DNA from 3 places in the Kitasatospora sp. NPDC056651 genome. Region 1 is predicted to be linked to each of the others. Evidence: riboswitches for the same ligand, from Rfam matches in the RefSeq annotation. Region 1 holds a riboswitch; each other region holds the start of a gene.

Region 1 (12,085 bases):
CTCCAGTCGGGTGGGGGCTGCGCCTGGTCACGGGGCTGCACAGATCATTTCAGATCGGCGGCCGATACCCCTTGTCTGGTATTCGGTATACCAGATAGCTTGAGGCCCCCGCCCGGGCCGCCGGTGCCGTCCCCCGATATCTCGGCAGGCCCGGGCGGGTTCACGACCCCCGAATCCTGGACGTTCATGTGATCACCCCCGACCTTCTGCTCGACGCCACGCTGCCCGACGGCAGCACGGCCGACGTCCACCTCGCCGACGGCCGGATCGCCGCCCTCACCCCGGTGTCCGCCCGACGGCCGGCGGACGGAACCGACGGTCCCCACGGCTCCGACAGCACCCACGGCACCCACGGCGACCGCCCCGGCGCCGTCCGCCTGCACGGCGCGCTGCTGCTGCCCGCCCTGGTCGACGGCCACGCGCACCTGGACAAGACCTTCCTCGGCGCGCCCTGGCAGCCCCACCGCCCCGCCGCGGACCTGCGCGCCCAGATCGCCTCCGAGCGCGTCCAGCGCCGCGAGGTCGCCCACCTCACGCCCGTCGCCGAGCGCGCCGAGACGCTGGCCCGCCGGATGGCCGCGCTCGGGACGGGCCACGTCCGCTCGCACGTCGACGTCGATCCGGACACCGGCCTCGACCACCTGCACGCCCTGCTGGAGGTGCGCGAGCGCGTCCGCGACGTCATCGGCGTCCAGCTGGTCGCCTTCCCGCAGAGCGGCGTGGTCGCCACCCCCGGCGTCGCGGACCTGCTGGACGCGGCCCTGCGCGAGGGCGCCGAGCTGATCGGCGGCCTGGACCCGGCCGGGTTCGACGGCGACGTGGACGGCCAGCTCGACATCGTCTTCGGCCTCGCCGAGCGCCACGGTGCCGGGGTGGACATCCACCTCCACGACGGCGGCCCGGTCGGCGCCTCCCAGCTGCGCGACATCGCGGACCGCACGGCGGCCCTCGGCCTCGGCGGCCGCGTCACGGTCAGTCACGCGTTCGCGCTGGGGGACCTCGGAATCACCGAACTCCTCACCACCACGCGGAAACTGGCGGACGCCGGCGTGGCGATCATGACCAACGGGCCGAGCCGGTCCATGCCGCCGGTCACGCTGCTGCACGAGCACGGCGTCCGGGTGTTCGCCGGCTCCGACAACATCCGCGACGCCTGGTGGCCGTACGGCACCGGCGACATGCTCGAACGCGCCACCATCATCGGCCTCCAGGGCGAGCTGATGACGGACGGCGAACTCGGGCTCGCCGCCGACCTGGTGACCACCCACGCGGCCGCCGCCCTCGGCCTCAGCGACTACGGTCTGACGCCCGGCGCCCGGGCCGACCTGGTGGCGATCGCCGCCGGCTCCGTGCCCGAGGCCGTCGCCGCCCACCCCGAGCGCCTGCTCGTCCTGCACGGCGGCCGGGTCGTCCTCGACCGCACCCGCTGACACCTCTCCTCTGACACCCCTCCGCACCTCTCCGCACCCCTCCGCACTCCCGGCGACCGGCCGAGGCCCCACCCCCGGCCCGTCCGGCCGGGGGTGGCCCCACCCCGCTCCACCCCTGTTGGAAGGACGCCCCCACCGTGAACCCCTCCGCGGAAAGAACCCGGCCCGCCCCCGTTGCCGCAGCCCCCGCCGACCCCGCCGCACCGTCGGCCGCGCCGGGCCGCCTCGCGGGCGGCCAGATCGGCACCACCGACCTGGTCTTCTTCGTGGTCGCCGCCGCCGCACCGCTCACCGTCCTCGCCGGCATCGCCCCCTTCGCCATCGGTGTCGGCGGCGCCTCGGCCCCCGCCGCGTACCTGATCTCGGGCGCGCTGCTCGTCCTGTTCGCCGCCGGCTTCACCGCGATGTGCATGTACGTCCGCAACGCGGGGGCCTTCTACGCGTACGTCGCGCGCGGCCTCGGCCGCACCCTGGGCGTCGTCACCGCCTACGTCGCGGTGGTCTGCTACAACCTCATCACCCCCGGCGTGGCCGCCGCCTTCGGCTACTTCGCGGCCGAGCACATCGAGCAGCGCACCGGCGCGCACGTGCCGTGGTGGCTGCTGTCGGGCGTCTGCGTGGTGGTGGTCGGCGTCCTGGGCTGGCTGAAGGTGACGCTCAGCGCCAAGGTGCTCGGCGTGGCGCTGGTCCTGGAGGTGCTGTCGCTGCTGGTGATGGAGGGCGGGGTGCTCTCCGAGCGCGGCACGGCCGCCCTCGACCCGGTCTCCTTCGACCCCTCGCTGCTCACCCAGGGTGGCGTCGCCGGGATGTTCGTGCTGGTCATCGGCGCCTTCACCGGATTCGAGGCGACGGCGATCTACGCCGAGGAGGCCCGCGACCCGCGCCGCACGGTGCCCCGGGCGACCTTCATCGCGATCGGTTTCCTCGCCGTCTTCTACGCCCTCGGCACCTGGATCGTGATGGGCGCGTACGGCACCGACGCCGCCGTCGCGGCCGCCCGCGCCGCCAACGGGCCGGACCTCACCTTCACCGCCGCCGAACGCTTCGTCGGCCTCTGGCTGTCCGACTCGATGCACGTCCTGATCGTGGTCAGTGCCTTCGCCTCGACCCTGGCCTTCCACAACGCGGCCGCCCGCTACCTCTACGCCCTCGGCCGCGAGGGCCTGCTGCCCCGACGGCTCGGCCGGATCTCGCAGCGCTCCGGTTCCCCGGGCCCGGCCGTGCTGGTGCAGAGCGGCTTCAACGCGGTGGTGGTCCTGCTGGGCGCGGTGCTGGCCGCCGACCCCTACCTGGTGGTGCTGCTCTGGTCCAACAGCGTGGGCGTGCTGGGCATCATGGCGATGCAGGCCCTCGCGGCGGTGGCGGTCTGGGCGTTCTTCCGCCGCGACCGGCGCGGCCTGTCGGCCTTCCGGGTGGTCTGGGCGCCCCTGCTGGCGGCCGCCGGACTGGCCCTGCTGACGGTGCTCGCCGTCTTCAACTTCAGTCTCCTGACCGGTGCTTCGGGCTGGGTGAACGCGGTGCTGCTGCTCCCGCTCCCGCTCGTCGCGGTGGCCGGCTACCTGGTGGCACGCCGGATCCGCCGCACGGACCCGGAGCGCTTCGCCCGCCTGACGGAGGTCGACGTCGAGCGCGACTGACCCTCACACCCGCCCACCGGCGCGGCGCCCCCTCCACGGCGAGGGGGCGCCGCGCCCTGACCGCCCGTGAGGCCGATGTCCTGAACGCCGTCGCCGACGGACTCTCCAACGTGGAGATCGGCCGGCGGCTGGTCATCGCGGAGGCGACGGTGAAGACCCACCTCCTGCGGATCTTCGCCAAGCTCGACGTCAGCGACCGCACCCACGCGGTGGTCGTGGCCCTCGAACGCGGGCTGCTGAACAGGAGCCGGCTGTACTGACCACGGAGGTTGGTGACGGGGTTCCCGGCCGGACGTCGCGCTGCCCCCGGCGGGCTCAGCCGGCCGCCGGTTCGAAGCGCACCTCGGGCTCGAAGTTGGCCCGGCGGGCGGCGCGGCGGAAGACGGTCAGCACGGCCGGGCCGACGATCAGGACCGCCGTGAAGGTGGTGACGGCGCGGCCGGTGTCCCAGCCGAGCGAGGTCGCCAGGTCGAACAGCAGGTAGCGGTGCCACTGCTCGGTGAACGGCAGTCCCGGCAGGTAGGCGATGGAGCTGTTCGGGTCCAGCGAGAACGGCCAGAAGGACAGGTTGAGCAGGAAGCCGAACAGGTAGCCGGAGACCGAGCCGTACACCGCGAGCAGGGCGATCTCCCCCTTCCCCCGGGCCCTCGGCAGCATTCCCGCGAGCATCCCGACGAAGGCGCAGCCGAACATCTGGTACGGCATCCAGGGCCCGACGCCGCCGGTCAGCAGCGCGGAGGCGAACAGCGAGGTGCAGCCCAGGGTGAAGCCGAAGCCGGGGCCGAACACCCTCCCGGCCAGGACGAGCAGGAAGAAGACCGTCTCGATGCCCGCCGTGCCCGCGCCGAGCGGTCGCAGTCCGGCGTTGACGGCGGAGAGCACCCCGAGCATGGCCAGTGCCTTGGCGTCGATGCCGCCCGCCGAGATCTCGGCCACCACGACGGCGATCACCAGCACCAGCAGCGCGCCGAAGATCAGCGGCGGGGCGTACGAGGAGCCGAACCTGCCGGGCGCGACGACGAACGGCCAGCAGAAGGCGACCAGTCCGACGAAGGCGGCCAGCGCGACGGCGATCCGGGCCCGGCCCGGAATCCGCACCGCGGCCACGGAGTTCACCGCTCCACCGCCGTCCGGTCCAGCGCGGCCGAGACCTGATGAATCGTCAGGTAGGGCAGTGGGGAGAGGACCTTGGCGGTCTGCGGTGCGAACGTCGGTGAGGCGGTGACGACTTCGACTGTCGGCCCGTCCGCCACCACCTCGCCCTCGGCCATCACCACCACCCGGTCGGCGGCGGAGGCGACGAACTCCACGTCGTGGGTGGAGATCACCACGCTGCGGCCCTCGGCGGCGAGCCCGTCGACGATCCGCACCAGCGCCTCCTTGGCGGCGTAGTCCAGGCCCCGGGTCGGCTCGTCCAGCAGCACCACCGTCGGTGCGGCGGCGAGTTGGACGGCGAGCACCAGGGCGAGCTTCTGCCCTTCGGAGAGGTCCCGGGGGTGGCCGCTGTCCGGGATGCCGGGGGCGAGCCGGTCCAGGATCTCCCGGGCCTTCGGGCCGTCGGTGGCGGACTCCCGGTCGGCCTGGGCGAGTTCGTCCCGGACGGACTCCAGGTAGAGCAGGTCGGTCGGGGTCTGCGGGACGAGGCCGACCAGCCTGCGGGCCTCGGCGGCGGAGAGCCGCTTCGGGTCGACGCCGCGCCTGGCCCCGGCGACCCTGACCGTGCCGCCCTGCCGGGGGCCGGAGCCCTGGAGGGCCCACAGCAGCGAGGACTTGCCGGAGCCGTTGCGGCCCATCAGCGCGGTCACCTCGCCCGCCCGGAGCTCCAGGTCGACCTCCCGGACGGCCGCCACCGGCCCGTACCGGACCACCACCCCGTGGGCTTCCAGCACCCGCTCCCCCGCCGCCGCTGCCCGGCGCGGCGGTGGAACGGGCAGTCCGGTGAGCCGCTCCCGCAGCGGCGCGGCGGCCCGGCGGGCGTCCCGGACTGACAGCGGCAGGGGGCGCCACCCGGCCAGCCGGCCCAGGTGGACGACGGGCGGGGCGACCGAGGTGTCCGCGAACAGCTCGGCGGGCGGGCCGTGCACGACGGTGCCGTCCCCGGGCAGGTGGACGACCCGGTCGGCGTACTGGACGACGCGCTCCAGCCGGTGCTCGGCGAGCAGCACGGTGACGCCCAGGTCGTGCACCAGCCGGGTGATCGCGGCGAGCACCTCCTCGGCGGCGGTCGGGTCCAGCGCCGAGGTGGGCTCGTCCAGCACCAGGACGCGCGGGTGCGCGGTGAGCACCGAACCGATGGCGACCCGCTGTTGCTGCCCGCCGGACAGCTCGTGCAGGGCGCGGTGGCGCAGCTCGGCCAGGCCCAGCAGGTCGAGGGTCTCCTCGACCCGCTTGCGCATCGTCTCCGGCGGGATCGCCAACTGCTCCATCGCGTAGGCGAGTTCCTCCTCCACCGTGTCGGTGGTGAAGCCCGCCACCGGGTCCTGCCCCACCACGCCCACCACGTCGGCGAGTTCGCGCGGCGGGTGGTCGGCGGTGTCCCGGCCGTCCACGGTGACCCGGCCGCGCAGGGTGCCGCCGGTGAAGTGCGGGACCAGTCCGTTGACGGCGCCGAGCAGGGTCGATTTGCCGACGCCGGTGCGGCCGACCACCAGGCACAGCTCGCCCTCGGGGACGTGCAGGTCGACGTCGCGCAGCACGGGTTCGGCGGCGCCCTGGTAGCGGACGCCGACGTGGTCGAAACGGATCACTGTGGTACCTCGGCGTCGGTGCGGTCATGCGGCGGAACAGACTTGGCGGGCGGGGCGATCGGCGGCACGGAGGCGGTCGGCGAAACGGAGGCGATCGGCGCCACGGAGGCGGTCGGCGCCGCGGGGCCCGCCGGGCGGGGCTGGTCGGGCGGCGGGGCGATCAGCCCGGCCGCGCCGGCCAGCAGCACCGCGACGGCGGGCACCAGCGGCAGCGCGGGCCAGCTCAGCGGGTGCAGCGAGGGCGACAGGTCGGTCGGGTCGTAGCCGACGGTGCCGAACAGCGTCACCGCGGCCAGGATCCCGCTGGCCGTCACGCCCCACTCGGCAGCCCGGAACCGATCCGGCCGGTAGGTGGTGCGGCGCACCCGCCGCCCGCCGAGGGCCAGGCCCGCGCAGCACAGCGCCGAGCCGGCCAGCAGCGCCGGGATGCCCAGGAAGGCCGGCGCGGTGCCGTCCAGCAGTCCGTACGCCCCCGCGCAGAGCCCGGCCATGCCGAGCAGCATCAGGGCACCGGTGGCCAGGCGGGAGCCACGGGCTACGGTGCCCGAGCGGCCGTAGCCGCGCGAGTCCATCGCGGCGGCCAGCTTCAGCGAGCGTTCCAGCGCGTCCTCCAGGACGGGGACGACGATGCCGCGCAGCGCCCGTACGCCCTTGCCGCCGCCGGCCCTCAACCGTCGGGCCCGGGCGACCCGTTGGACGCTCTGGACGAGCTGCGGCGCGACGCTCACCGAGACCGTGACGGCCACGCCCAGCTCGTACAGCGCGCCCGGCAGCACCCGCAGCGCCCGCTTGGGGTTGGCCAGGGTGTTGGCGGCGCCGATGCAGCAGATCAGGCAGGCCAGCCGCAGCCCGTCGAAGGCGGAGGAGAGCACCGCCTCCAGCGACACCGGGCCGCCGATCTCGATGCCCGCGTACCAGGCCGGGGTCGGGATGTGCGGCAGGGTGAACATGACGTGGTCGCTCGCGGTGACGCCGGTCGCGAAGACGCAGCGGAACGCCACCCGGATCGCGATCACCACCAGGGCCAGCCAGAGGTAGTAGCCGAAGCCGCGCGCCCAGGGCGCGTCGGTGCGGCGGGCGCTGACGACGTAGCCGAGCACGGCCAGCACCAGCAGGAGCAGCAGCGGGTTGGTGGTGCGGCTGGCGGCGGTGGCGAGCGCCAGCGCCCAGGCCCACCAGGCCACCGGGTGCAGGGTGCGCGGCGCCCGGCGGCCGTCCAGGGCCGCGGTCGTCACCGTCACCGCGTCCGCCGGCGGCGCCGACGGGCGGACGCCACGCCGGCCCCGCCGAGCACCACGGCGGCCAGCACGGTGAAGACCAGGGGCAGTACCGATCCGGTGCTGGTCTTGGGCTCGGCGGCGGGGGCGGCGTCCACCACGACGGTGGTCGGGGACGGGGGCGGCGCCGCCTGGTCGGCGGGGGTGTCGGTGGGCGCGGGCGTGCCGGTCGGGGCCGGGGTCTCCTCGGGCGCGGCGGCGGTCGGGGCCTGCTCGGGCGCTCCCTCGGCGGGCGGCGCGCCGTCGACGGGTGCGGGGGCGTCGGGGGCGGGGACATCGGGGGCGGGCACACCTCCCGCGGCGGGCGGCCGGGCCCCGGCGGGCGGGGGCGTGGCCGCGGGGCCCCGGCCGGAGCCGCCGCCGTTCGCGGCGCTGCCCGCGCCACCGCTGCTGCCACCACTACTGCTGCCACCACCGGTGCCACCGCCCGAACTCCCGGACCCGCCGGCGCCGTTGCCGCCCGAGCCGGTGCCCGCTCCGGTCCCGCCGGAGCTGCCGGAGCTTCCACTGCCGCCCGGGGCGGTGTTGTGGGCCCGCAGCGATTCCGGCGAGACGGTGGGGCGGCCCTCGGTGCCCTCGATGTTGGTGCCGCCGAAGATCCACAGGTCGACGCTGCCGGGCTTCGGGTGGTAGGACATCGCGCCGAGCTGGCTGTAACTCCAGTCCTTGTCCCCGGGATCGGCGTGCCAGTACGACCAGTAGGCGCTGGCCGGCGGGGTGAGCACGCACTTCTCCTGGTCGGCCGTCGGGAACTGCTTGCCGCCCTGGTAACCGCTGTACCCGATCCGGCAGATGAAGGCCGGGCCGTCGTGGCCGGTGCCGGTGGTCCGCCAGCCGCCCTGGTTGAGCAGCTCGTAGCCGCTGGTCGGGGTGGTGCCGCAGGAGCGCAGCACCGGGCCGCCCCACCTGCTCATGTCCACGGCCAGGACGACGCCCGAGCCGGCGGTGCACTGGTCGATCGGCTGCGGGGTGGCGGCGGCCGGGGTGGCCGTGCCGAGCAGGGCCAGGACGCCGGTCACGGCGCCGAGCGGGGACGCCGTCCGACGGCCGTTCGTACGGGGGGTGTTCACCGGTGCCTCCCCGGGCTGGTGCGGGCGCGGCGGATGCCGACGGCGGTGCCGCCGGCCAGCAGCAGGGCCACCGCCGGCAGGGCGAGGGCGTCCACGTCGGTGCCGGTCCGGGCCAGGTCGGAGCCGGTCGGGCCGGGGTTGCCGGCCGGCCCGGCGCCGTCGTCCGCGCCACCGGCGCCCGGCGAGCCCGTGGCGGTGGGCGAGTTGGTGGCGGCGGGCGAGTTGGTGGCGGCGGGCGAGTTGGTGGCGGTGGACGGCCCGGACGCCGTGGGCGAGCCCGAGCCCGTCGGCGACGCGGTCGGCCGCGGGGTGGCCTCACCCCCCACCGGCCGGCTCAGCGTGCCGAAGGAGGTGCCGACCGCGCCGCCCAGCACCTGGGTGGACGCCCGCACGTCCGAGCCCGGCTGTCCCCCGGCCGCGACGTTGAAGCCGCCGTCCGGGTTCTGCTGCCCGGCCAGGAAGTCCCGGGCCCGGGCGATCGCGGTGCCGTACTGCCCGGCCCGCAGCGAGAGCGCCTGGACGGCGAGGGCGGCCGAGTTGGTGGAGTCCCCGGCCGCGCCGGGGAAGCCGCCGTCGGCGAGCTGCCGGCCCTCGATCCAGGCGACCGCGCGGTCCACGGCCCGCTTGGCCTCCGGGTCGTCGGTGCGCAGGTCGAGCGCCATCGCGGCGATCGCGGTGCTGTCCACGTCGGAGTCACCGGTGGCCGGGATCAGGCTCGGCCAGGAGCCGTCCGGATGCTGGAGGCCACTCAGGTAGCGCACCGGCTCGGCGGCGTGGGCGGCGTCCCCGGCCCGCAGCTGGGCCATGACGCCGAGGGACTGGGAGAACACCGAGGTCGCGTACCGGTAGTTGCCGCGGTCGGCGCAGGAGGTGTCGGGGGCCTTGCCGGGCTCGGCGCAGACCGCCGCGGCCAGGGCGGCGATCAGGTCCTGCCTGGCGAAGGCGCGCGGGTTGCGGCCGGTCACCTCGGCGAACAGCGCGGCCTTGCCGATCGAGCCGCCGCCGGCGAACTCGGTGCCCACACCGGTCCAGTCGTCGACGGTGCGCCCGCTGCCGTCCGCCCCGCGACCGTCGAGGAAGTCGGTGAGGCGGCGCAGCGCGGCGTCGTCGGTGCCGGTGGCGGCGAGCGCGAAGCCGGCGTCGATGGTGAGGCCGAAGTCGCCGAAGCCGGTGCCGGGGAAGGACTCGTAGTAGTGGCCGTCGAGCAGCCGGGCCGGGTCGGTGAGGTAGGCGCCGCCCTTGGCGAGGTCGGGCATCCGGCCGCCGGGCTGCGGGGTGGTGAGGTCGTGGGTCAGCTCGGCGAGGTCGGTGCCGGCCAGGGCCAGGACGGACTGCTCGGTGGCGAAGTGGTCGGCGTCGACGGCCGAGGGGTCGGCGCCGAAGCCGCCGCCGGGCAGCTGCCGGGCGGCGAGCCAGCCGGTGGCGGCGGCGCGGGCGTCGGCCTTGCCGGCGGCGTGCAGGGCCTGGGCGGCCAGCGCGGTGGTGGTGGTGTCGCCCGTGCCGGCTCCGGCGTACGGCCGGAAGCCGCCGTCGGGCTCCTGCCGGGCGGCGAGCCAGGTGGTGGTCCGCTGGACGGTCTCGGGGGCGGCCCCGGCCCGGCGCAGGGTGAGGGCGGCCAGGGCGGTGGTGGCGGGGTCGGCCTCGCAGTGGTCGCCGGGGGCGATGTTGACGGACGAGAAGCCGCCGTCGGCGCACTGGGCGGAGGCGAGCCGGGCGACGGCGCTCGGCGGGACGTCCGCCCCGGCCCGGGCGAGGGCCAGCAGGGCGTACGCCTGGTTGATCGGCCAGGTGGCGCCCTCGAAGTCCCCGGCGGCGGTGCAGGCGCCGGCCTTGCCGGGGGCGTCGCAGACGTGGCCGGCGAGCGCGGCGATCAGGTCGTGGCCGCCGAAGTCGCGCGGGTTCCCGCCGGTGGCCTCGGCGACCAGGGCGAGCAGTGCGGCCGCCTGCACGCCGGGGGCCGCGTCGGGGCCGGCGGGGAACGCGAACTCCTGGGTGTGGGCGGCGAGGTGGGCGATGAGCTTGCGCACGGTGTCGTCGTGCCCGCCGGTCGCGGCGAGCGCGAGGGCGGTGTCGGCGGTGGCGGCGTGGTCGACCGTGCCCCAGTCGTCGACGACGTGGTCCCCGTCGGTCAGCCGGCCGATCAGCCAGCGGGCGGCGGCGGGCAGGTCGCCGGTGGACGGCTTCGGGGTGCCGGTGGGCGTCGTGGTCGGGGAGGCGGTCGGGCTCGCGCCGCCGGTCGGCGACGGCGAGGCACCGCCGGTGGCGCGGACCGATGCCGGGCTGAAGGTCGGCGTGCCGCTGGTGCCGCCGATGTCGGTGCCGCCGTACACCCAGGCCTCGACCTCGCCCGGGCCGGGCTTCTGGGACATCGCGCCGAGCGTGGCGTACTTCCAGGTGTCCTGTCCGGCGGGGGCGATCCAGTAGGACCAGTACCCGGTCGCCTGCGGGGTGTTGACGCAGGCCTCCTTGTCCGGGGTCGGGTACTGGGTGCCGCCGTCGAACGCGCCGTTGCCGAGCCGGCAGATGAAGCCGGGGCCGTCGTGGGCGGTGCCGGTGGTGCTGAACCCGGCGTTGTGCAGCAGGTTCATCCCGGTGGTGGGGTGGGCGTCGCAGCCGCGCAGCACGCCGCCGCCGAACGGTCCGAAGTCGACCGCGACGACCGCGCCGGAGGTGGCGGTGCACTGCTCCATCGGGTCCGCGTGCGCGGTCCCGGGCAGTGCCGCCAGGGCCAGGCTGCCCGCGGTGAGGGCGAGGGCGGTGGCCGCCGCCGGGACGGCGGTGCCTCGCCGCCACCCGGTGGGACGGTGTCTGTGGACCGGCACGGAAACGACTCCCTGTGACTCCGGCGCCGGCGCGGACACGGGGACGCAGCAGGGCACGCCCCGGGACGGGGGCGTTCCGTACCGCGTCGCAGTCCTCGACGACGCTCGTGCGTGTTCCGTGGCGCAGGCATTCCGACTCGTCCGCCGCCACGAGCCGGAACGGCTCGCCACGACGGGCACACGGTTGCGGGACAGCGCCGGATTCGCACCGGCTTCCCCTGACAGCCACGGAGGAAAAACGCTTCATCAGACCATGCCCGCGCCGACCGGGTCAACGCTTCGTCATATCGCCTGCGTCACGGTCGACAAGGGCCTGAATACGGTAACGTCCCGGCTCGGCCGAGCGGGGGAACCCGGTGCGAATCCGGGGCTGACGCGCAGCGGTGTGCGGGGTGGCTCGTCCACCCCGCGAGCCCGAATGCCCGGCGGCCGCACAGCTCTGCGGAAGTCCGTCCACGCGATCCGGGCGTCGGCCGCCCTCACGCCGGCGCACGTCCGTCGGCGCGCCTGGGCACGGTCGGAGCCCCCCTACCCCAGGAGCCCTTCCCGTGACCACCGCCTCCCGTCCGCCCGTCCACCGGAACCTCTCCGCCCACCGGAGCCTGCCCGCCCGCCGGGGCCTCGCCGCCGCCGTTGCCGTCCTGGCCGCCGCCGGCTGCGCGCTCGCCACCGCGATACCGGCCGGGGCCACCGCCACCCCCACCCAGATCGCCACCTCCCGCACCAACGGCGTCGCCTACCTGCGCACCCTCCAGGGCGCGGACGGCGGCTACGCCGGCAGCGGCCTGTCCAACGAGTGGGCGTTCAGCGCCTTCGCCGCCGCCGGGACGGCCGCCGCCGACGTCACCCCGGGCGGCGACGCCTCCAAGAACGCCCGCCTGGTGTACCGCAACCAGCTCGCCGCGCCGTCCTGGCCGAGCGCCAACCCGGTGGTCACCGACTACGAGCGCGGCATCCTCAACTCCTACGCGGCGGGCATCGATCCGGCCCGGGTCGGCCCCGGCCGCAACCTGGTCGCCGACGCGGTCTCCTACTGGCAGACCGCCGAGCCCGGCTACTACGGTCCGTCCGGCAACGTCAACGGCACCGTCTTCGCCCTGCT
Region 2 (6,513 bases), on a different contig from region 1:
CATCGGCCTGGCCACCGCCGTCGCCGCCGCACGCGGCGGCTGGCAGGTGATCGCCACCATGCGCGACACCGCGAAGGCCGGCCCACTGCTGGCCGCCGCCGAGGAGGCCGGGGTGGGCGTCGACGTCCGGGCGCTGGACGTGACCGAGCCCGACTCGGTCGCCGCCTGCCTGGCCGGCCTGGACCGGCTGGACGCGCTGGTCAACAACGCCGGCGCGGGCCACGTCGGCACCCTGGAGCGGGAGGGCCTGGACGACGTCCGCGCCGTCATGGAGGTCAACTTCTTCGGGGTGCTGAACGTCACCAAGGCCGCCCTGCCCCTGCTCCGGGCGAGCAGGGGCCGCCTGCTGACCGTGACCAGCGTCGGCGGCGTGGTCGGCCAGCCGTTCAACGAGGCCTACTGCGCCGCCAAGTTCGCGGTCGAGGGCTTCATGGAGTCGCTCGCACCGGTCGCGGCCACCACCGGCGTGTCCGTCAGCGTCGTCGAACCGGGCGCGGTGGCCAGCGAGTTCGTCCGCAACGTGGGCCTCGCGGACGACGCCGTCGAGCAGGCCGGCCCGTACGCCCCGGCGCTGACCGCCTACCTCGACCGCACCCGCGCCGCCTTCGCCGACGCGCAGCCGGCGGCGGAGGTGGCCGACCGGATCCTCGGCCTGCTCACCGCCGAGCGCCCCGCCTTCCGGCTGCTCACCTCCGGCGCCGCCCGGGGCTTCGCCGGGATCAAGCTCAAGGACCTCGACGGCTCGGCCGTGCAGGGCCTGACGGCCGGCTGGGTCAGCGCGTGACCACCCGGGCCGCGACGCCGGGCCGGGCCTCGCACACGTCCGGGACGCGACAGCCGGGCAGCGTCGCCGGGTGCGCCACCGCAGGCCCCTCGGCCCGGCGTTCGCGGTCGAGTTCGGCGCCCTCGCGCACCGCCCGGTAGACGGCGCGGGCCAGCCGGGAGCCCCAGACCGAGCGCGGGCCGCCGAACGGGTCGCCCGGGGTGCCCGCGCCGGGGGCGCGGACGGCCACGCAGACCGCGTCGGACGGGGTGCCCGAGCAGTCGTAGCCGGCGTCCAGCAGCGCCTGGACCTTGGCCTCGGTCGCGGTGGCCAGCAGGTTCACCAGACCGGCGTCCTCGACGGCGGCCGGCACCACGGCCAGGATGTTGATCGTCCCGGGCCGGTACGCGACCGCCGCCGCGGCCGGGTCGGCCGCCCAGAGCGCGACCCCGATCCCGGCGGTGACCAGCGCGGTGACACCGCCGTCCTCGGCCCGGGTGCAGTCGTCCACCTCGGCCGCCGTCATCAGCCCGACACCCGGGCCCACCAGCCCCTGCCCGGCGGCCAGTTCGGCCAGGTGCCCGGCCGGGTCCATCCGCGAATAGCCCGGCCGCACCTGGGCGTTGAGCACCCAGGCACGCTCCCCGAGCCCGCCGCCGAGCACCGCGCTGCTGACCATCCGCCAGCCGGGCCCGGCCCGCCACAGCAGCAGGTGGCGGCAGGCGCCGTCCTCCGCCCGCGCGGCCCGCTCCACCCGCACCCCGACGTCGTTCACGACCACTCCCCTTCCACCGGATACGGCACCCTGGTGCGCCGGTCCGGGTCGACCGCCAGCCGCTCCCCCGCGCTTCTTCGGCGCCGAGGACCCGGCCGAGGACGACGGCCGCCCGGCCCCCGACCTCCCTGGTGCTCCACGCGGAGCACGGCTTCAACGCCTCCACCTTCATCGCCCGGGTCGTCACCTCCGCCCTGTCCGACCTCTGCAGTGCCGTCACCGCCGCGATCGGCGCGCTCAAGGGCCCGCTGCACGTAGCGACCTCCGTATCGGAGCCTCCACGGCGGGGGTCGGCACGGCGGAGCAGGTCAGGAGGGCAGGGCGCAGGTGCCGACGGGCGGCGCCTGGTCCTCCTCCTGCCCGGGCCGCGTCACCTGCACGTTCTCCAGCAGCGCCTCGACCAGCTCGTCCAGGTCGAGGCGCTGCTCCACGGCCCGCAGGTGGCCGATCCGCGCCCCGGTGGTGACCTCCGGCGGGGCGAGCAGACTGCAGCAGTCCTCGTCCGGCAGCACGGAGATCTCGGCCGTGCCGAGCGCCCTGGCCTGGTCGATGATCTCCTGCTTCTCCCAGCCGACCAGCGGGCGCAGCACCGGCAGGGTGGCCGCCTGGTCCACCGCGGCCATGTTGGCCAGGGTCTGGCTCGCCACCTGCCCCAGGCTGTCGCCGGTCACCAGCGCCTGCGCTCCGGTGGCGGCGGCCAGCGCCGAGGCGGTGCGGACCATGAGCCGGCGCTGGGCGACCACCTGGAGCCGTCCGGCGCCCGCGATGGCCAGCTGCTTCTGGGCCTTGCCGAGCGCGATGACGTGCAGGGCGCCGGGCGGCTGGTAGCGGTTGAGTTCGCGGGCCAAGGCGTAGGCCTTGTACACCGACGCGGGGTTGGTGTAAGGCGCGCCGCTGAAGTGCACGAAGTCGCAGGCCAGGCCGCGCCGCATGGCCCGGTGGGCGGCCACCGGCGAGTCGTACCCGCCGGACAGCAGCACCAGGGCGCGGCCGCTGGAGCCCACCGGCAGCCCGCTCAGTCCGGGGTGGCGCTCGGCGGAGAGGAAGGTCTCGTGGCGGTCGATCTCCACGGACAGGGTGACGTCGGGCGCGGTCAGGTCCACCCGCAGGCCGGGCACCCGCGGCTGGAGCAGGGCGCCGAGCTCCCGCTCCAGCTGGGAGGAGGTCAGCGGGAAGGCCTTGTCGCGCCGCTTGGCGCGCACGGCGAAACCGGTGGCGGCCCGCCCCGCGCACGCGGCCCGCAGCACCTCCAGCCCGTTCGCCTCGATCGACTCCATCGTGCTGGGCACGCGCAGCGCCGGCTCCACGGAGCTGAAGCCGATCACGGTGCGTGCCCTCTCGACCAGGGCCTCGACGGGCACCTGTCCGCCGAGCACGGTGAGGCTGTGCGGGGTTCGGATCCAGGTGGAGCCGCCCACCCCGCGCAGCGCCGACCGCAGGTTGTCCTCCAGGCGCTTCACGAACGCGCGCCGGTTGCGGCCCTTCAGGGCGACCTCGCCGTGCTTGAGGAGCACGCAGTGGCCGTAGGGTTCGGTGCCGCCGCGCGGAGCGGGCAGGCGGGTGTCGTCGGTCGGGTGGTCCATCCGGAAGTCCCAGTGTCGTCGTTTCGGTGTCGTCGGCACCATCCATCGTGCCGGACGGACCGCGGCGGGAGCCGCGGGGGGCCTGCTGCCGGGGGCACCCACCTGGGCGCGAGTCGCCGGCGCACGGTCGCCGGGGGGGGGGGGCGCGGGGGGGGGCGGGCCCCCCCCCCCCCCCCCGGGGGGGGGCGGGGGGTGGGCGCGGCGCCCGCCCCGCTCCCGTCAGCCGGCCTCCGTCAGCCCGCCAGTTCCTCGCGCAGCACCCGGGCCGCGCCGACCAGGCTGTCGAGGGAGGCGCGGGTCTCCGGCCAGCCGCGGGTCTTCAGCCCGCAGTCGGGGTTGACCCAGAGCCGCTCGGCGGGGATCGCCGCGAGACCGGCCCGCAGCAGCTCGACGGCCTCCTCGGTGCTGGGCACCCGCGGGGAGTGGATGTCCCAGACGCCGGGGCCGACCTCACGCGGGTAGCCCGCCTCGGCGAGTTCGCCGGCCACCTCCATGTGCGAGCGGGTCGCCTCCAGGGAGATGACGTCCGCGTCGAGCTCGTCGATCGCCGTCATGACGGCGCCGAACTCGGCGTAGCACATGTGGGTGTGGATCTGGGTGTCCGCCCGCACGCCCGAGGTGGCCAGCCGGAAGGCCTCGGTGGCCCAGTCCAGGTAGGCCGGGCGGGCGGCGGCGCGCAGCGGGAGGGTCTCGCGCAGCGCCGGCTCGTCCACCTGGACGACGGCCGCGCCCGCCGCCTCCAGGTCGGTGACCTCGTCCCGCAGGGCGAGGGCGACCTGTCGGGCGGTGTCGGCCTGCGGCTGGTCGTCGCGGACGAAGGACCAGGCGAGCATGGTGACCGGGCCGGTCAGCATGCCCTTGACCGGGCGCCGGGTCAGGCCCTGCGCGTAGCCGAACCACTCGGTGGTCATCGGGTGCGGGCGGGAGATGTCTCCGGCCAGGACCGGCGGGCGAACGTACCGGGTGCCGTAGGACTGCACCCAGCCGTGCCGGGTGGCCAGGTAGCCGGTGAGCTGCTCGGCGAAGTACTGGACCATGTCGTTGCGCTCGGGCTCGCCGTGCACCAGGACGTCCAGACCGGCCTTCTCCTGGTAGGCGATGACCTCGCGGACCTCGGCCTCCATCCGCTCCCGGTAGGCCGCCGCGTCGATCCTCCCGGCGTTCAGGTCGGCGCGTGCGATGCGCAGTTCGGTGGTCTGCGGGAAGGAGCCGATGGTGGTGGTCGGCAGCAGCGGCAGGCCGAGCCGGGCGTGCTGGGCCTCGGCCCGCCGAGGGTAGGCCTGGGCGCGGCGGGTGTCGTCGGCGGTGACGGCGGCGGCCCGGGCGCGGACCGCCGGGTCGTGGGTGATCGGGGAGTTGACGCGGGAGGCGAGGTCGGCGCGGTTGGCGGCGAGCTCGGCCGTGACGGCGCCGGTGCCCTCGCGCAGGGCCCGGGCGAGCAGGGCGGCCTCGCGCGCCTTCTGCTTGGCGAAGGCCAGCCAGCGCGCGATCTGCGGGTCGATGTCGCGCTCGGCGGCGGCGTCGATCGGCACGTGCAGCAGCGAGCAGGCCGGCGCCACGTCGACGGTGTCCGCGAGGCCCAGCAGGGTGGCCAGGGTCGCGAGGGACTTCTCCAGGTCGTTGATCCAGATGTTGCGGCCGTCGATCACCCCGGCCACCAGCCGCTTGCCGGGCAGCCCGCCCACCGCGGCGAGGTCCTCCAGGTTCGCGGCGGCGGGGCCGGTGAAGTCCAGCGCCAGACCCTCGACCGGGGACTTGGCCAGCACCGCCAGCGCCTCGCCGAGCCGGTCGAAGTAGCTCGCGACCAGCAGCTTGGGCCGCTCGGTGAGGGCGCCCAGCTCACGGAGGGCGCGGGCGGCCGCGTTCAGCTCCGCCGGGGTGCGGTCCTGCACCAGCGCGGGCTCGTCCAGCTGCGTCCACTCGGCACCGGCGTCCTTCAGCGCGGCGAGCAGTTCCGCGTAGACCGGCAGCAGCCGGTCCAGCAGGGTGATCGGCTGGAAGTCGGCCGCCACCCCGGGGGCCGGCTTGGCCAGCAGCAGGTAGGTCACCGGCCCCACCAGCACCGGCCGGGCGGTGTGGCCGAGCGCGAGGGCCTCCTCGAACTCGGCGACGGCCTTGGCCGGGTTCGCGACGAACACCGTGTCCGGGCCCAACTCCGGCACCAGGTAGTGGTAGTTGGTGTCGAACCACTTGGTCATCTCCAGCGGTGCGACGTCCTGGGTGCCGCGCGCCATCGCGAAGTACCCGTCCAGCGGGTCGGCGTCGACGGCCTCCCGGTGCCGCGCGGGGATCGCGCCGACCGCCACGGTGGTGTCCAGCACGTGGTCGTAGAGGGAGAAGTCGCCGGTCGGCACCTCCGCCACCCCGGCCTCGGCGGACTGCGCCCAGTTCGTCCGGCGCAGCTCGGCGGCGGTGGCCAGCAACGCCTCGGCCGTGACCGTGCCCTTCCAGTACCCCTCGATCGCCTTCTTCAGTTCCCGGTGACGGCCCTGCCGGGGGTAGCCGTACGCGGTGGCCACGGACGCCGCGGCTGCGGACTTCGCTGTCAAGGGACTCTCCTTCGCGAGCCTGAATCCTCAAGTGCCCGGTGACGGCACGAGGACGCGAAGGGATGACGGACCTGACGGACGTCCGCACCCGTGCACGGCTCCGCCCGGTATGGTCGCCGACCCGCCCACGAGGTCACCGGATGGCCGCGCGCGAACGGTCGCGCACGGGCAGTGGCAGGTCTTCGGACTCGCGGGCGCGCCCTCCCCGGCCTGAACCAGGGGTGGACACCTACTGGCCGTCGCTTCCCAGACCCGTCCCGGGTCCAGTGCGTATGACGGCGGTCGTTCCCACTCACCGCTGCGGGGCAGTCCCGGACTGGCCAGTCGAAAGGCGTCACCGGGTTCCCTCTTGCGACGCCCCGCCTGGCGGGCGGGGCGAACCAGCTGCGCCGCCAGCTTAGGGGCAAACCACCGTGGCCGAGGCGGAAATCTCGAAAGGCGTCTGCATGGTGAGACGTCGCGGCCGCGCGCGGCTACTCGGCCGAGCCCCCGAGCGGCCGGTCGGCGTCGCCCTCCGGGGCCAGTTCCGGTACCGGGTGGGGCTTGCCCTCGGAGTCGACCGCCACGAAGACCAGTTGCGCCGTCGCCACCCTGGTGACGGGCCCGGCGAGGTTCCACCGCTCCGAGGTCACCACCACCGACACGTCCATCGAGGTCCGCCCGGCGCGGCCGACCCGGGCGCGGACGGTGAGGAGGTCCCCCGCCTTGACGGGCGCCAGGAACGACATCTCCCGGACCGAGACGGTGACCGCGGGAACGCCGGCGTGCCGGCCCGCGGCGGCGGCCGCCGCGTCGTCGATCAGCTTCATCATCACGCCGCCGTGCACCGTCCCGTAGAGGTTG
Region 3 (12,085 bases), on a different contig from region 1:
CGTGCAGCGGCTGGCCGAGCTGGCGGAGTTCTACGGCGTCCCGGTGCAGGAGCTGCTGCCCGGCGGAACTCCCGGCGGTGCGGCCGAGCCGCCGCCCCGCCTGGTGCTCGACCTGGAGAGACTGACCCAGGTCCCCTCCGAGAAGGCCGGCCCGCTCCAGCGCTACGCCGCGACCATCCAGAGCCAGCGCGGCGACTACAACGGCAAGGTGCTGTCGATCCGCCAGGACGACCTGCGCACCCTGGCCGTCATCTACGACCAGTCGCCGTCGATCCTCACCGAGCAGCTGATCTCCTGGGGCGTGCTCAACCCCGACGCGCGCCGCGCGGTGCGCGAGGAGGACGCGGGCTGAGGCCCGCCACCCGGCTCCGGTCGACGGATCCAGGCATGACCCAGCACGCGTTTTCCGCGTGCTGGCAAGCAGAAACGTCACGGCGCGGTTCCCCGGTTCGGGGGCCGCGCCGCGGCGTGTCCGCACACCGCCCCGGCGCGGCGGCGGCCTCAGCAGACCGTGCCCAGGCCGTAGCCGGGCTGCGCCACCACGCCGTCCAGCCGCACCGGCCGCTCGGCCGGCGCCCACTCCTGCCCGCCGCTGGACCAGGCCCAGGAGGCCGGCAGGTACTCCCCGCAGGTGGCGGCCGAGCCCTGCGAGCCGTGCAGCACCGCGACGCCCGGCAGCTCCAGGGCCAGCCCGGCGCAGAGCACCGCGCAGACCAGCTCCAGGTCCTCGTCGTTGATCCGGACCACGCCGTCCTCCCACTGGAGCACCCGCGCCGCGGCGCTCAGCCGCCCGCCGGGCGCGTCCACCCGGACCCGCAGCTCGTACACCCCGGCGCCCGCGCCCAGCAGCATCCGCCGGAACACCTCGCCGCCGCGCTGGTAGGCGGCGCGCACCCAGGTGGTGTGCTCCTCGTCGGGCGCCCCGGCGCCCCCGTACAGGCCCCCGTCGAGCAGCAGGTCGGCGTGGCAGAGCGTCAGGCCGTTCTCCCGGGCCCGCACCAGGCGCGGCACGAAGTCCCCGGCCAGTTCCTCGCCCTGATAGGCGAGCAGCTGGGCCTGGAGGGCCGGGTTGACCAGGTAGCGGTCGCGGGCGGCGGGCTCGGCCGGGTCCAGGCCGTGCAGCACGCAGAACTCCTCGAAGTCCTGCGGATGGAACATCCGGGCCCGGACGGTGTCGAACCGCTCCAGTGCCTCGGCCAGCAGGTCGGCGGTGTCGGCCAGGTAGCGCTCGTGGTCGGGGGCGTCGGAGATCCCCCAGGCGCGGGCCCGGGCGAAGTCCGCGGCGTTGGCCAGCACCCCGATGACGAAGGCCTGCTCGGCACCCGCGGCCCGCTGCGGCCGGTGCGGCGCCCGTACCGCGGGCCGTGAGCCGCCGGCGGTGCAGTCGGAGTTACGGCGGGCGCGACCCTTTTGACTCATCGGTGGCTCCTGGCTTCAGGGGGACGGTCGGCGGCTGGCGTGCCGCTGACCGTCTTCCTCCCCATCCGCGCGCGCCGCACACGTACGGCGTGTCACAGGAATGTAACCACCGGTAATGCGTGACTCTTTCCGGCCACCTTCCCGGCCGCCGCCCGGGCCGGCCCGCGGGCCGCGGTTCAGGCCGGCCGGGGCGCCCGGGCCAGCTGGCGGGACTGGGCGACCAGGCGGCCGGACTCGTCCCAGATCTCGGCGTCCTCCTCGAAGTAGCCGCCGGCCAGGTTGCGGGTCGCGTGGGTGACCCGCAGCCAGCCCGGGACCGGCCTGGCCCGCAGGTGGACGGTCAGCTCGATCGTCGGGGCCCAGCCCGGCATGCCGAGGTCGAAGGTGACCGGCGGCAGCGCGTCGGCGACCAGCAGGAGCAGCAGCGGGTCGGGCTCGCGGCCGTCGGCGAGCCGGAACCAACCCTGGATCCGTCCGTTGCCGGAGGGCTGCCCGAGCGCCCAGCCGACGGTGGCCGGGTCCAGCCGCAGGTCGAACCGCTCCAGCAGGGCGGCCTGGGCGATCAGCTCCTTGGGCGCCAGTTCCATGCCGATGCACTCGTTCGGCGGCGGGAGCTGCGGCGGCCGCGCGGTGGTGCGCACCTCGCCGTCGGCGGTCGCGAGGTCGCCGTGGCTGGCCACCACGCGCAGCCGTTCGACACCGCCCTGGCTGAGCGAGGCGGTCCCGGTGGACAGGCCGCGGCCGGTGCGCAGCACCTCGGTGCGGACGGTGGCCGGGCCGGGCCGGGAGGCGGACAGGTAGTAACCGCTGATCGACACCGGGTCCGGGTGGGTGCCGTGCTCCAGCGACAGCGCGTGTCCGGCGACGGCGAGCAGCAGCCCGCCGTTCACCCCGCCGCCGATCTGCCAGCCGGCGCCGAGCTCGGCCTCGTAGCGGCCGGCCTCCTCGGGGTGCCTGGTCAGGGCGATGCCCTGGTCGAACTCGCTGCGGGTCGCCGTGGTCATGTGGGGGGACCTGCCCTTCACGCGTGGTTCCGGACGTCAAGTTACTGATAAGTAGGCGCCAACCTTACGCCGCCCGGGTGAAACGCGAAACGGCCGCCGGAACCCTGTTCGGGTCCGGCGGCCGTCCACGAGGCTCCCTGTTACCGGCGGATGCCCGGCTTCAGCTCCAGGAAGCGGGCGAGCATGCCGTTGACGAAGGCCGGGGAGTCGTCCGTGGAGAACTCCTTGGCGATCTCGACGGCCTCGTCCAGGACGACGGCGTCCGGGACGCCGTCCTCCCAGATCAGCTCGTACGCACCGAGCCGCAGGACGTTGCGGTCCACGATCGGCATCCGGTCGAGGGTCCAGCCCACGGCGTACTGCTCGATCAGGTCGTCGATGCGACGGGCGTGCTGGACGTACCCCTCGATGAGCTCCATGGTGTACTCACCGACCTGCGGGGTGCCCTCGTCGGGCTTGGGCTCGCGGGCGCGGGCCACCCAGTCGGCGAGGACCTGCTGCGGGTCGACCCCGCGGTGGTCGGCCTCGAAGAGGATCTGGAAGGCCCTGGTACGGGCCTTGCTGCGTGCGGCCGACACGGACTTACTTCACCCGGCCGAGGTAGCTGCCGTCGCGGGTGTCGACCTTGACCTTCTCACCGGTGGTGATGAAGAGCGGGACCTGGATCTCGGCACCGGTCTCCAGGGTCGCCGGCTTGGTGCCACCGGTGGAGCGGTCGCCCTGGACGCCCGGCTCGGTGTTGGCGATGACCAGCTCGACCGAGGTCGGGAGCTCGATGTAGAGAACGGCGCCCTCGTTGGTGGCGACCAGGGCCTCGAAGCCCTCCAGCAGGTAGTCGGCGGCGTCGCCGACGACGGCCTTCTCGATGGTCACCTGGTCGTAGGTGTCCATGTCCATGAACACGAAGTTCTCGCCGTCCTTGTACGAGAACTGCATGCCGCGCTTGTCGACGTTGGCGGTCTCGACCTTGGTGCCGGCGTTGAAGGTCTTGTCGACGACCTTGCCCGTCAGGACCTCCTTGAGCTTGGTACGCACGAAGGCCGGGCCCTTGCCGGGCTTGACGTGCTGGAACTCGACGACGGACCAGAGCTTGCCGCCCTCCAGCTTGAGGACCATGCCGTTCTTGAGATCGTTCGTGGAAGCCACGGGCGCACTTACTCCTGTATAGCTGTCAAGGAACCAAGGGTTTGCGTCCTGCCGCCGACGGCCGTCGGGAGGCCGTGGTCACAGGGCGAGGAGCTCCTTGGTGGTGATGGTGAGCAGCTCGGGCCCGCCCTCTTCGAAGGGGCGCACGACGAGCGTGTCCTCGATCCGGACGCCGCCCTTGCCCGGGAGGTGGACCCCTGGGCCGACGGTGACCGGCACGCGGCTGTCCAGTTTACCCATGTCCGCCGGACCGAGGCGCGGCGCCTCCCGGATCTCCAGCCCGATGCCGTGGCCCACCGGGTGCGGAGAGGCCTCGGTGTGGCCGGCCGCCTCCAGGATCTGCCGGGCGGCCCGGTCGGGTACGCACTGCTCCACCCCTGGTCCGAGCGCCTCCCGCCCGGCCCGCTGGGCCCGGAAGACCAGCCGGTGCAGCTCCACCTGCCAGGGCGCGGGAGCGGCCCCGATCACGAAGGTGCGGGCGGTGGAGACGCCGTAGCCGCGGTACTGGGCGCCCATCACCACGGTCAGGAAGTCGCCCTCCTCCACCCGGCGGTCGGTCGGCTGGTGGGCGGCCTGGCCGGAGTGGCTCCCGGTGCCGACCGAGACCGGGAAGGCGGCCCGGTCGGCGCCGTGGTCGATCATCCGGCGCTCCAGCTCCATCGCCAGGTGCCGCTCGGTGCGGCCGACCAGGATCGACTCCAGCAGCTCGCCGAGCGCCTGGTCGGCGATCTCGGCCGCGATCCGCAGGTCTGCGATCTCGTGCTCGTCCTTGACCACCCGCAGCCGCTCGACCATCCGGCCGAGGTCCGCCAGCCGTGCCCCCTCGGCCCGGTCCGCCACCGCCCGGTGCCGCGTGACGGTCAGGTCGTGCTCCTCCACCACCAGGCCCGACACCCCGGACCGGGCGGCGACGGCCGCGGCGGCCAGCGCGGTGTCCGACCCGGCCGCCACCGGCAGCCGGGTGACGTCCGGGGCGATCAGGTGCTCCCCGGTGTCGTCCGGCGGCAGGTCGTCCGGCAGCGCGAGCAGGGCCCGCTCCCTCGTCAGCAGCAGGGTCGCCCCGCAGGGCGCGCAGCCGGTCAGGTACCGCACGTTCGCCGCGCGGGTGATCAGCGCCGCGTCGGCCCCGGCCGCACCGCAGTGCTCCCTCACCCGCTCCCGCCGCCCCGCGTACGCATCCGCCATGCGTCGAGCCTACGAACCCCCGGCCCGAACCGCCCGCCGAGCACCCCCGCCAGAACCCCCGGTGCTCCTTGCGCGCCCCCGCGCGACCCCTCGATCCGGCCAAAACGGCCGGGGGTGCCTCAGGACTCCCCGGTGGGCGTCCAGCGCTTCTCCACCCGGGCGAGCTTCCAGTACCCGATCGCGATCGCCCAGACCACCACGAACAGCCCGGCGATCGCGTAGCCGACGTTGTCCAGGGAGATGTCCGCGATGAACCCGGTGACCGGGTCGGTCAGGTCGAGCTTCTCGTGCAGCACCCCGACCAGCTCGATGGTGCCGATGATGAACGCCACCGCGATCGACAGCCCTGTGATGGTCAGGTTGTAGTACACCTTCCGCACCGGGTTGGCGAAGGCCCACTGGTACGCGAAGTTCATGAACGTCCCGTCCAGGGTGTCGAACAGGCTCATCCCGGCCGCGAACAGCAGCGGCAGGCAGACGATCGCGTACCAGGGCAGTCCCGAGGCCGCCCCCGAACCGGCCATCACCATCAGGGTGACCTCGGTCGCGGTGTCGAAGCCCAGGCCCAGCACCATGCCCACCGGGAACATCTGCCCCGGCCGGGTGATCGAGCGGGTCGCCCGGTTCAGCACCCGGGCCATGAAGCCGCGCGAGTCGAGGTGCGCCTCCAACTCCTTCTCGTCGAACTGCCCGGCCCGCATCGCCCGGAACACCTTGACGATGCCGAGCAGCGCCGCCAGGTTGAGCGCGCCGATCAGGTAGAGGAAGACGCCGGAGGTGGTCGTCCCGACCACGCCGAGCCACTTGTGGGTGGTCGACTCGTCGTCCATCAGGGTGTTCGCCAGCTGCGCCCCGCCCGCCACCAGGGCGGCCATCAGCACCACCATCGAGGAGTGCCCGAGGGCGAACCAGAAACCCACCGAGACCGGCCGCTTCCCGTCCGCCATCAGCTTGCGGGTGGTGTTGTCGATCACCGCGATGTGGTCGGCGTCGAAGGCGTGCCGCATGCCGAGGGTGTAGGCGGTGATGCCCAGGCCCACCCCGAAGACCTGGGTGCCGACCGCGTACCGCTCGGGCGCGACCAGGAAGATCAGGGTGCCGAAGGCCACCACGTGCAGGGCCAGGATCACCCCCATCAGCCCGGCCGTACGGACGGTGTCCTCCCGCCGCCACGCGAACGCGGGCAGCACGGAGGGGGCCGGCTTCGCCCCGGCGGAAGAGAATTCGGGCAGGGTCATCTGCGGATCACGCTCCAGCACCTCGTGGAATACCTCGTGAGATGCCGTGGCCGGTCTCCTGGCTTACGGGAAGCCCGTACCCGCCTTCCCAGGCGCGCGAGGCGCCCAGTGGCTCGATGGGTACGGACGGCGTTCCTCCGCGGACGGAGGGACGACCCGATCACAGTGGCGAGGGCCGCTCCGGGCTGGGACCCCTGAAGGTCCGTCACCGGAATTCCCGAGCACCACGGCGGGCTACACCGTAGGGGCCGGGCCCGACCCGTGCAAGGCCGGGCCCCTGCGCGGGTGGCCAGGATCACAGGGCCCGCGGCCGCACCACGGGGCCGGGCCGGCCGACACCCGGACCGGCCGGATCCCGCCGAGGGCGCGCCACCGCCGGACCGGATGAGTACGATCATGACGTGCCGTCCCACCCCCACGTCTGGCCCGCCGACCGCTGGAACACCCGGCCGGTCAGGGCCCGCGTGCTGGCGGTCGCCCGCACCCTCACCTCGGCCACCCGGGTCCTGGACGTCCTCACCCTGCTGAGCCCCGACGGCATCGAGCGCTACTTCACCGTCAACCCCGGCTCCGCCTTCGCCGACCGCGCCCTGGACGAGTACCTGCGCGGCCTGCCCGGTTTCACCGTGCTGGACTGGGAGGACGCCGTCCGCCGCCGCTTCGACCTGGCCGTCGCCTGCGCCGTCCACTCCTCCATGCACCGCCTGGACGCCCGCCTCGTCGTCCTCCCGCACGGCGCCGGCTACAACCGCCTGGTCACCGAGTCCACCGGCGACACGGTCAGCGCCGCCGGCCTGTCCCGGAACGAACTCACCCACCGCGGGCGGGTGTTCGTGGACGTCCTCGGCCTCTCCCACCCCGAGCAACTGGACCGGCTGCGGGTCTCCTGCCCCGAGGCCCTGGACGTCGCCCGGGTCGTCGGCGACCCGTGCTTCGACCGGATGCTCGCCAGCCGGCGCTCCCGGGACGGCTACCGCGCCGCACTCGGCGCCGTCGACGGACGGCGGCTCGTCGTCGTCAACTCCACCTGGAGCGAACACTCGTCGTTCGGCCGCCGCCCCGACCTCCCCCAGCGGCTGGTCCGCCGGCTGCCCGCCGACGAGTACACCGTCGCCGTCGTGCTGCACCCCAACATCTGGAGCCGGCACGACCCCGAGGCCCTGCTCGACGGCGCCCGCCGGATGGGCCTGCGCCTGATCCCGCCCCAGCAGGGCTGGCAGACCGCCCTCGTCGCCGCCGACCTGCTGATCGGCGACCACGGATCGGTGTCCTTCTACGGCGCCGCCCTGGAACGCCCCACCGTGCTCGTCGCCACCGGCTCCGGCGAACTCGACCCGCACTCCCCCAGCTACGCCTTCGGCCAGGCCGCGCCCGCCCTCGACCCCGACGGGGACCTCGCCGCCCAGGTCGAACAGGCCCTCACCCAGGACCCGGCCGCCCTGCGCGGGATCACCGACGGCTCGCTCGCCCACCGCGGCGAGTCCGCCCGGCTGCTGCGCCCGCTGCTCTACTCCTTCCTGGACCGGCTGGACGAACCCGCGGACGAACCGGCCCTGCCGCCCTACCCCACGCCCGCGCCGCACCCCGGAACAGCCGAACGGCCCACCGCGTACGACGTCGAGGGCAAGAGCGAGGGGACGGAGGTGAGCCTGCGGCGCTACCCCTTCGACCCCGGCGACCACACCCCGCGCGGCTTCCACGCCCTGACCGACGACCACCCCGGAGACGCCCTGCGCTACACCGCCGAGGTCCTCGCCCGGACCGAGGTCCACGCCGAACTCCCCGCCACCCGCTGGCTCACCGACGCCGCCACCGAACTCCCCGGCCTCGCCGTCGCGGTGGCCGCCCTCGGCCCGGCCCGCCACCTGCTGCGGCTGCGCGGCGGCCTGCTCCTGGAGGCCCGCGCCGAACCGGACTGGGAGCACCCCGACCCCGGCGTCGACCCGCTGCTGCTCGGCGCCGCCGTGTCCTGCTGGCTCACCGACGGCGGCGACCCGGCCGGCCTCCCCGAGCACGGTCTCACCATCCGCACCGGCGAGCACCGCACCCGGGTGTCGTTCCGCACCGGGCCGTGACCAGGCCCTGTCCGGCCGATCTTGCCGGGCCGATCCGCCAAGATCGACCGGACAGGACCTAACCCACGATCTCCCGCAGCCGGGCACGGCTGCGCTCCGCCGACTCCGCGTCGCCCCGCTCCTCGGCGAGGGTGACGAGCAGGGTGTGGGCCTGCGCCTCCTTCGCCGGGTAGCCGCGCTCCTCGGCCCGCCGGGCACAGTCCTCGGCCTGGGCGACGGCGAGATCGAGCTGCCCGAGCGCCCGATGGGCCCGGGCGCGCACCAGCGGCAGCTTCATCGACATGTCGTCGTCCCGGGTCCGCTCCGCCCGGGCGCCGGCCTCGGCCAGCAGGACCAGCGCTTCCTCCGGACGCCCGTCGGCGATCAACGCCTGTGCCAGGTTGTAGCTCTGGACGATCTCGCCGTGCCCGTCACCACGGTTCGCCTCCAGGGCCAGGGTGAACCGCTCCACCGCGTCGGCCGGGCGTCCGTCGGCCAGGCAGAGCAGGCCGTCCGTCTCGTAGAGCACCCCGACCACCTGACGGTCCGTCACCAGCGGCACCTGCTCGGTGGCCAGCGCCAACTGCTCGGCGGCGAGCCGGTACTCCTCGCGCTCGTGGTGGGCGCGGGCCAGCTGGTTGCGCATCCGGACCACGGCGTCCGGCCGGTTGTCCCACTGGGCCGACTCGATGCCCAGCCGGTGGGTCGCGATCCAGTCCTGGTAGAGCTTCCGGCCCTGGTAGAGCAGCCAGAGCGACTCGCAGAGCCGCCACACCTCACCGTGCCAGCCCCGCTCGGCCGCTTCCTCCACGACGGCGCGGAAGTCGGCCCGCTCCGCGTAGAGCCATTCCAGGGCCGCGCTCCCGGAGGCGAAGCCGGGCAGCTCGTCACCGCTCGGAGCCTGCACGCGGAGCCTGCGCTCGGACATCACCCGGTCGGCGAGCGAAGCCCGGCCCCGGTAGTACGCCACGACACCGGCGAGGAGTTCCGTGCGGTCGGGCAGGTCCCGCGCCCGGCCGAAGGCGTGCAGCCGCACCACGTCGTGCGCCCGGAAGCGGTCCTCGCGGTCGCCGTCCCGCACCTCGTCCAGCAGGTGGACGCCCCGCAGCTCCTTGATCGCCCGCTCGGGCCGCCGCACGCCGACCGCACGCGCCAGTTCGGCGGACACGAACGGGCCGGGGTGCACGCCGATCAGGTGGTAGAGCGCCCGCCCCTCGTCGGTCAGCCGCTCGTAGACGAGGTCGTACGTCGCGCCGAGATCGCTCTCCTCCTCCAGCATCGCCAACCTGCCCTCCCGGTCGTGCAGTTCGGCCACCACCCGGTCGACCGGCAGGCCGTCACGGTCCAGCAGCTGGCTGCCGACCGCGTTCAGCGCGAGCGGCAACCCGCCGCACAGCTCGACCAGTTCGGCCAGCTCCCCGTCACTGCCCCGCCCGGAGCCCACCCAGCCGCGCACCAACTCGGCGCCCGCCGTGGCGCTCAGCGGTCCGAGCTGCCGGACCTCCGCGCCGTCCGTCCGCAGCGCGGGCAACCGCCGACGGCTCGCGACCACCACCAGACCGCTGGACGGGAGCAGCGCGCGGACCTCGGCGGCGTGCTCGACGTTGTCGAGGAAGAACAGGCACCGACGCTCGGCGGTGGCGGTGCGGAACGCCGTGAAACGCTCGGCCTCCATGGCCGGGGGCTCGGTGCCGAGGGCGCGCAGGAAGCCGGCCAGCAGCTCGGGGAGGTCCACCCCGCCCTGGTGCCGGTAGGCCCTCAGGTCGGCGTAGAGGTCCCCGCCGGGAAAGTGCTCCCGGTGCTCCTCGGCGAACCTGACGATCAGCTCGGTCTTCCCGACACCTCCCAGGCCGGTGAACACCACGAGCCCGAGCCCGCCCGTCCGGACCCGGTCCAAGGCCCCGGTCAGCGCGGCGAGTTCCGGCTCGCGGTTGACGAAGAGTCCGTGCGCCGAGCGGATCTGACGCGGTCTCGGCGGCTGCGTCCGCTCGTGGATGTGCAGCGAGCCGATGCTCTCGGCCTGCACCACGTGGCCGCCCACCGTGGCGCCCGACACGGTGTTGACCACCTCGCGCCGATCCATCCGCTGCTCCCTCCGGCCGGTCGGCCCCAGCCTACGGGCTGGGCGACCGGCCCGAGGGGCACTCCGCGTCACCGGGGGGTGATCTCGCCCATCTCCGCCCAGCCGTCCATGCCGGGGATCTCGGTCGAGACGATCCGCGGCTTGGCGGACACGGCGTACGAGAGGTCCTCCATGGCCTTGACGAAGTGCGCGGACTCCACGTGCGCCTTGCCCGCGTCGCCGTCGCGGAACGCCTCGACCAGGACGAACTCGTGCGGGTCCTCGACGCTGCGGGACCACTCGAAGAAGAGGTTGCCCGGCTCGTCGCGGGTGGCCCGGGTGAACTCGTCGACCAGGTCGAGCCAGCCGTCGACCCGCTCGGGGCGGACCGGGAACTTGACGGTGATGAAGATCATGGGGGGTTCCTTCCGTTCCACGTGGGCACCGGCCGACCGGTCGGCACCGGATCTATCGTCGCAGGTCAGAAGGGACATCCCGGACACGGGGGGCGCGGCGCGGTCAGGCCGCCTGGCAGCCCGGGCACCAGAACAGGTTGCGGGCGGCGTGCTCCTCCGTCCGCACGTCGGTGCCGCAGACCAGGCAGGGCATGGCGGCCCGCCGGTAGACGTACACCTCGCCGCCGTGGTCGTCCACGCGGGGCGGACGACCCATCGCCTCGGGGGTGTGCTCGGGGCGGACGGTGTCGATCCGGCCCGCGGTGACGCCCTCGCGCATCAGGGCGACCAGGTCGGCCCAGATCGCGTCCCACTCGGGGCGGGTGAGCTCGCGCCCGGCCCGGTGCGGGTCGATGCCGTGGCGGAACAGCACCTCGGCCCGGTAGACGTTGCCCACCCCGGCCAGCACCTTCTGGTCCATCAGCAGCGCCGCGACCGTCGTCCGGCTGCCCGATATCCGCCGCCAGGCGGCCTCCGGGTCGGCGTCGGCGCGCAGCGGATCGGGGCCCAGGCGGGCGGCGACGGCGGCCTTCTGCTCCTCGGTGACGAGCGCGCAGGTGTTGGGACCGCGCAGGTCGGCGTAGCCGTCCTCGTTCTCCAGCCGCAGCCGGACCAGCCCGACCGGCTCGGGCGCCGGGCCGGCGGCGAAGGTGAACCCGCCGTACAGACCGAGGTGGACGTGCACCCAGGCACCCTCCTCGAAGCCGAGGAAGAGGTGCTTGCCGGTGGCCTCCGCGCCGGTGAGCAGCTGCCCGTCGATCACCTTGGCCTCGTCGGCGAACCGGCCCTGCGGGCTGGAGACCCGGACCGGGCGGCCGCCGAAGGCGTTCCGGTTCTCGATGGCGAGGCGGTGGATGATGTGGCCTTCCGGCACGGGCGTCGGCTCCTCCGGGCGCTGCGACAGGACCCGTCCATCATCGCAGCCGGCGCCGACAGTCCCGGGGCGGTGCCGGTCAGCGGACCGGGACGCCCATCAGCCGGGCCAGGATGACCCGGTCCAGCTCGGCGGCCGTCCCGGCGACGTCCAGGGAGGAGTTGTCGATGATCGGCAGCCCGGAGTTGTACCAGCCGGCCATCCGGCCGTGGATGCGGGCCACCTCCTCGTCACCGAGGCGGCGGGTCCCGCCGCGCCGGGCGTTGCGGCGCAGCACCGAGTCCAGGCTGGGCAGCAGCACCACGGGGATCATGCCGGGGCCGATGTGCCGCTTCCAGCCGCCGAGGCCGATCGCCGGGCGGTCCGGGAAGACGGCGTCGTCGATGATGCAGGAGATGCCGTTGGCCAGGTAGTTGCGGCAGGCGAAGCCGCAGGTGCGGCGGGCCAGCCGGTACTGCGCCTCGGAGGCGTTGTTCCAGCCGGACTGGGGGTTGGCGAAGCCGGCCTGCACCCACTCACGGACGTCGTCCAGGCTGATGTGCGCGGTCGGCGTGGGCCGCCGCTCGGCCCAGTGGCGGGCGACGGTGGTCTTGCCTGCCCCGGCCGGACCGATCAGCAGGACGGCGATCGGCCCGGTGGGCGCGTGCG

What was found. A riboswitch is a leader RNA that binds a small molecule or an ion and turns the genes downstream of it on or off. The one in region 1 is predicted to bind cobalamin.
Region 2: it holds a riboswitch for cobalamin, as region 1 does, so the genes downstream of both, metE (5-methyltetrahydropteroyltriglutamate--homocysteine S-methyltransferase) here and ACFRAR_RS36010 (prenyltransferase/squalene oxidase repeat-containing protein) in region 1, are expected to answer to the same signal.
Region 3: it holds a riboswitch for cobalamin, as region 1 does, so the genes downstream of both, ACFRAR_RS12760 (HoxN/HupN/NixA family nickel/cobalt transporter) here and ACFRAR_RS36010 (prenyltransferase/squalene oxidase repeat-containing protein) in region 1, are expected to answer to the same signal.

Annotation. Positions count from the first base shown of each region.
Region 1 is NZ_JBHTWX010000152.1:4,063-16,147, forward strand. It holds gene ACFRAR_RS35975 (amidohydrolase family protein) at 189-1,430, shown strand; gene ACFRAR_RS35980 (APC family permease) at 1,568-3,067, shown strand; partial or broken gene ACFRAR_RS35985 (response regulator transcription factor) at 3,079-3,327, shown strand; gene ACFRAR_RS35990 (ECF transporter S component) at 3,383-4,183, opposite strand; gene ACFRAR_RS35995 (ABC transporter ATP-binding protein) at 4,180-5,814, opposite strand; gene ACFRAR_RS36000 (CbiQ family ECF transporter T component) at 5,811-7,049, opposite strand; gene ACFRAR_RS36005 (hypothetical protein) at 7,052-8,161, opposite strand; gene ACFRAR_RS36010 (prenyltransferase/squalene oxidase repeat-containing protein) at 8,158-10,983, opposite strand; cobalamin riboswitch at 11,088-11,242, opposite strand; cobalamin riboswitch at 11,330-11,407, shown strand; partial or broken gene ACFRAR_RS36015 (prenyltransferase/squalene oxidase repeat-containing protein) at 11,625-12,085, shown strand, end outside.
Region 2 is NZ_JBHTWX010000157.1:7,629-14,141, reverse strand. It holds gene ACFRAR_RS36320 (SDR family oxidoreductase) at 1-784, shown strand, start outside; gene ACFRAR_RS36315 (adenosylcobinamide amidohydrolase) at 774-1,544, opposite strand; partial or broken gene ACFRAR_RS36310 (citrate/2-methylcitrate synthase) at 1,664-1,792, shown strand; gene thiI (tRNA uracil 4-sulfurtransferase ThiI) at 1,847-3,121, opposite strand; gene metE (5-methyltetrahydropteroyltriglutamate--homocysteine S-methyltransferase) at 3,355-5,670, opposite strand; cobalamin riboswitch at 5,847-6,021, opposite strand; gene ACFRAR_RS36295 (acyl-CoA thioesterase) at 6,144-6,513, opposite strand, start outside.
Region 3 is NZ_JBHTWX010000025.1:17,296-29,380, forward strand. It holds gene ACFRAR_RS12730 (transcriptional regulator) at 1-352, shown strand, start outside; gene ACFRAR_RS12735 (hypothetical protein) at 502-1,419, opposite strand; gene ACFRAR_RS12740 (thioesterase family protein) at 1,596-2,423, opposite strand; gene nusB (transcription antitermination factor NusB) at 2,564-3,001, opposite strand; gene efp (elongation factor P) at 3,006-3,569, opposite strand; gene ACFRAR_RS12755 (M24 family metallopeptidase) at 3,648-4,754, opposite strand; gene ACFRAR_RS12760 (HoxN/HupN/NixA family nickel/cobalt transporter) at 4,874-5,992, opposite strand; cobalamin riboswitch at 6,023-6,236, opposite strand; gene ACFRAR_RS12765 (hypothetical protein) at 6,394-8,067, shown strand; gene ACFRAR_RS12770 (AAA family ATPase) at 8,126-10,129, opposite strand; gene ACFRAR_RS12775 (putative quinol monooxygenase) at 10,198-10,524, opposite strand; gene ACFRAR_RS12780 (Fpg/Nei family DNA glycosylase) at 10,628-11,437, opposite strand; gene ACFRAR_RS12785 (AAA family ATPase) at 11,517-12,085, opposite strand, start outside.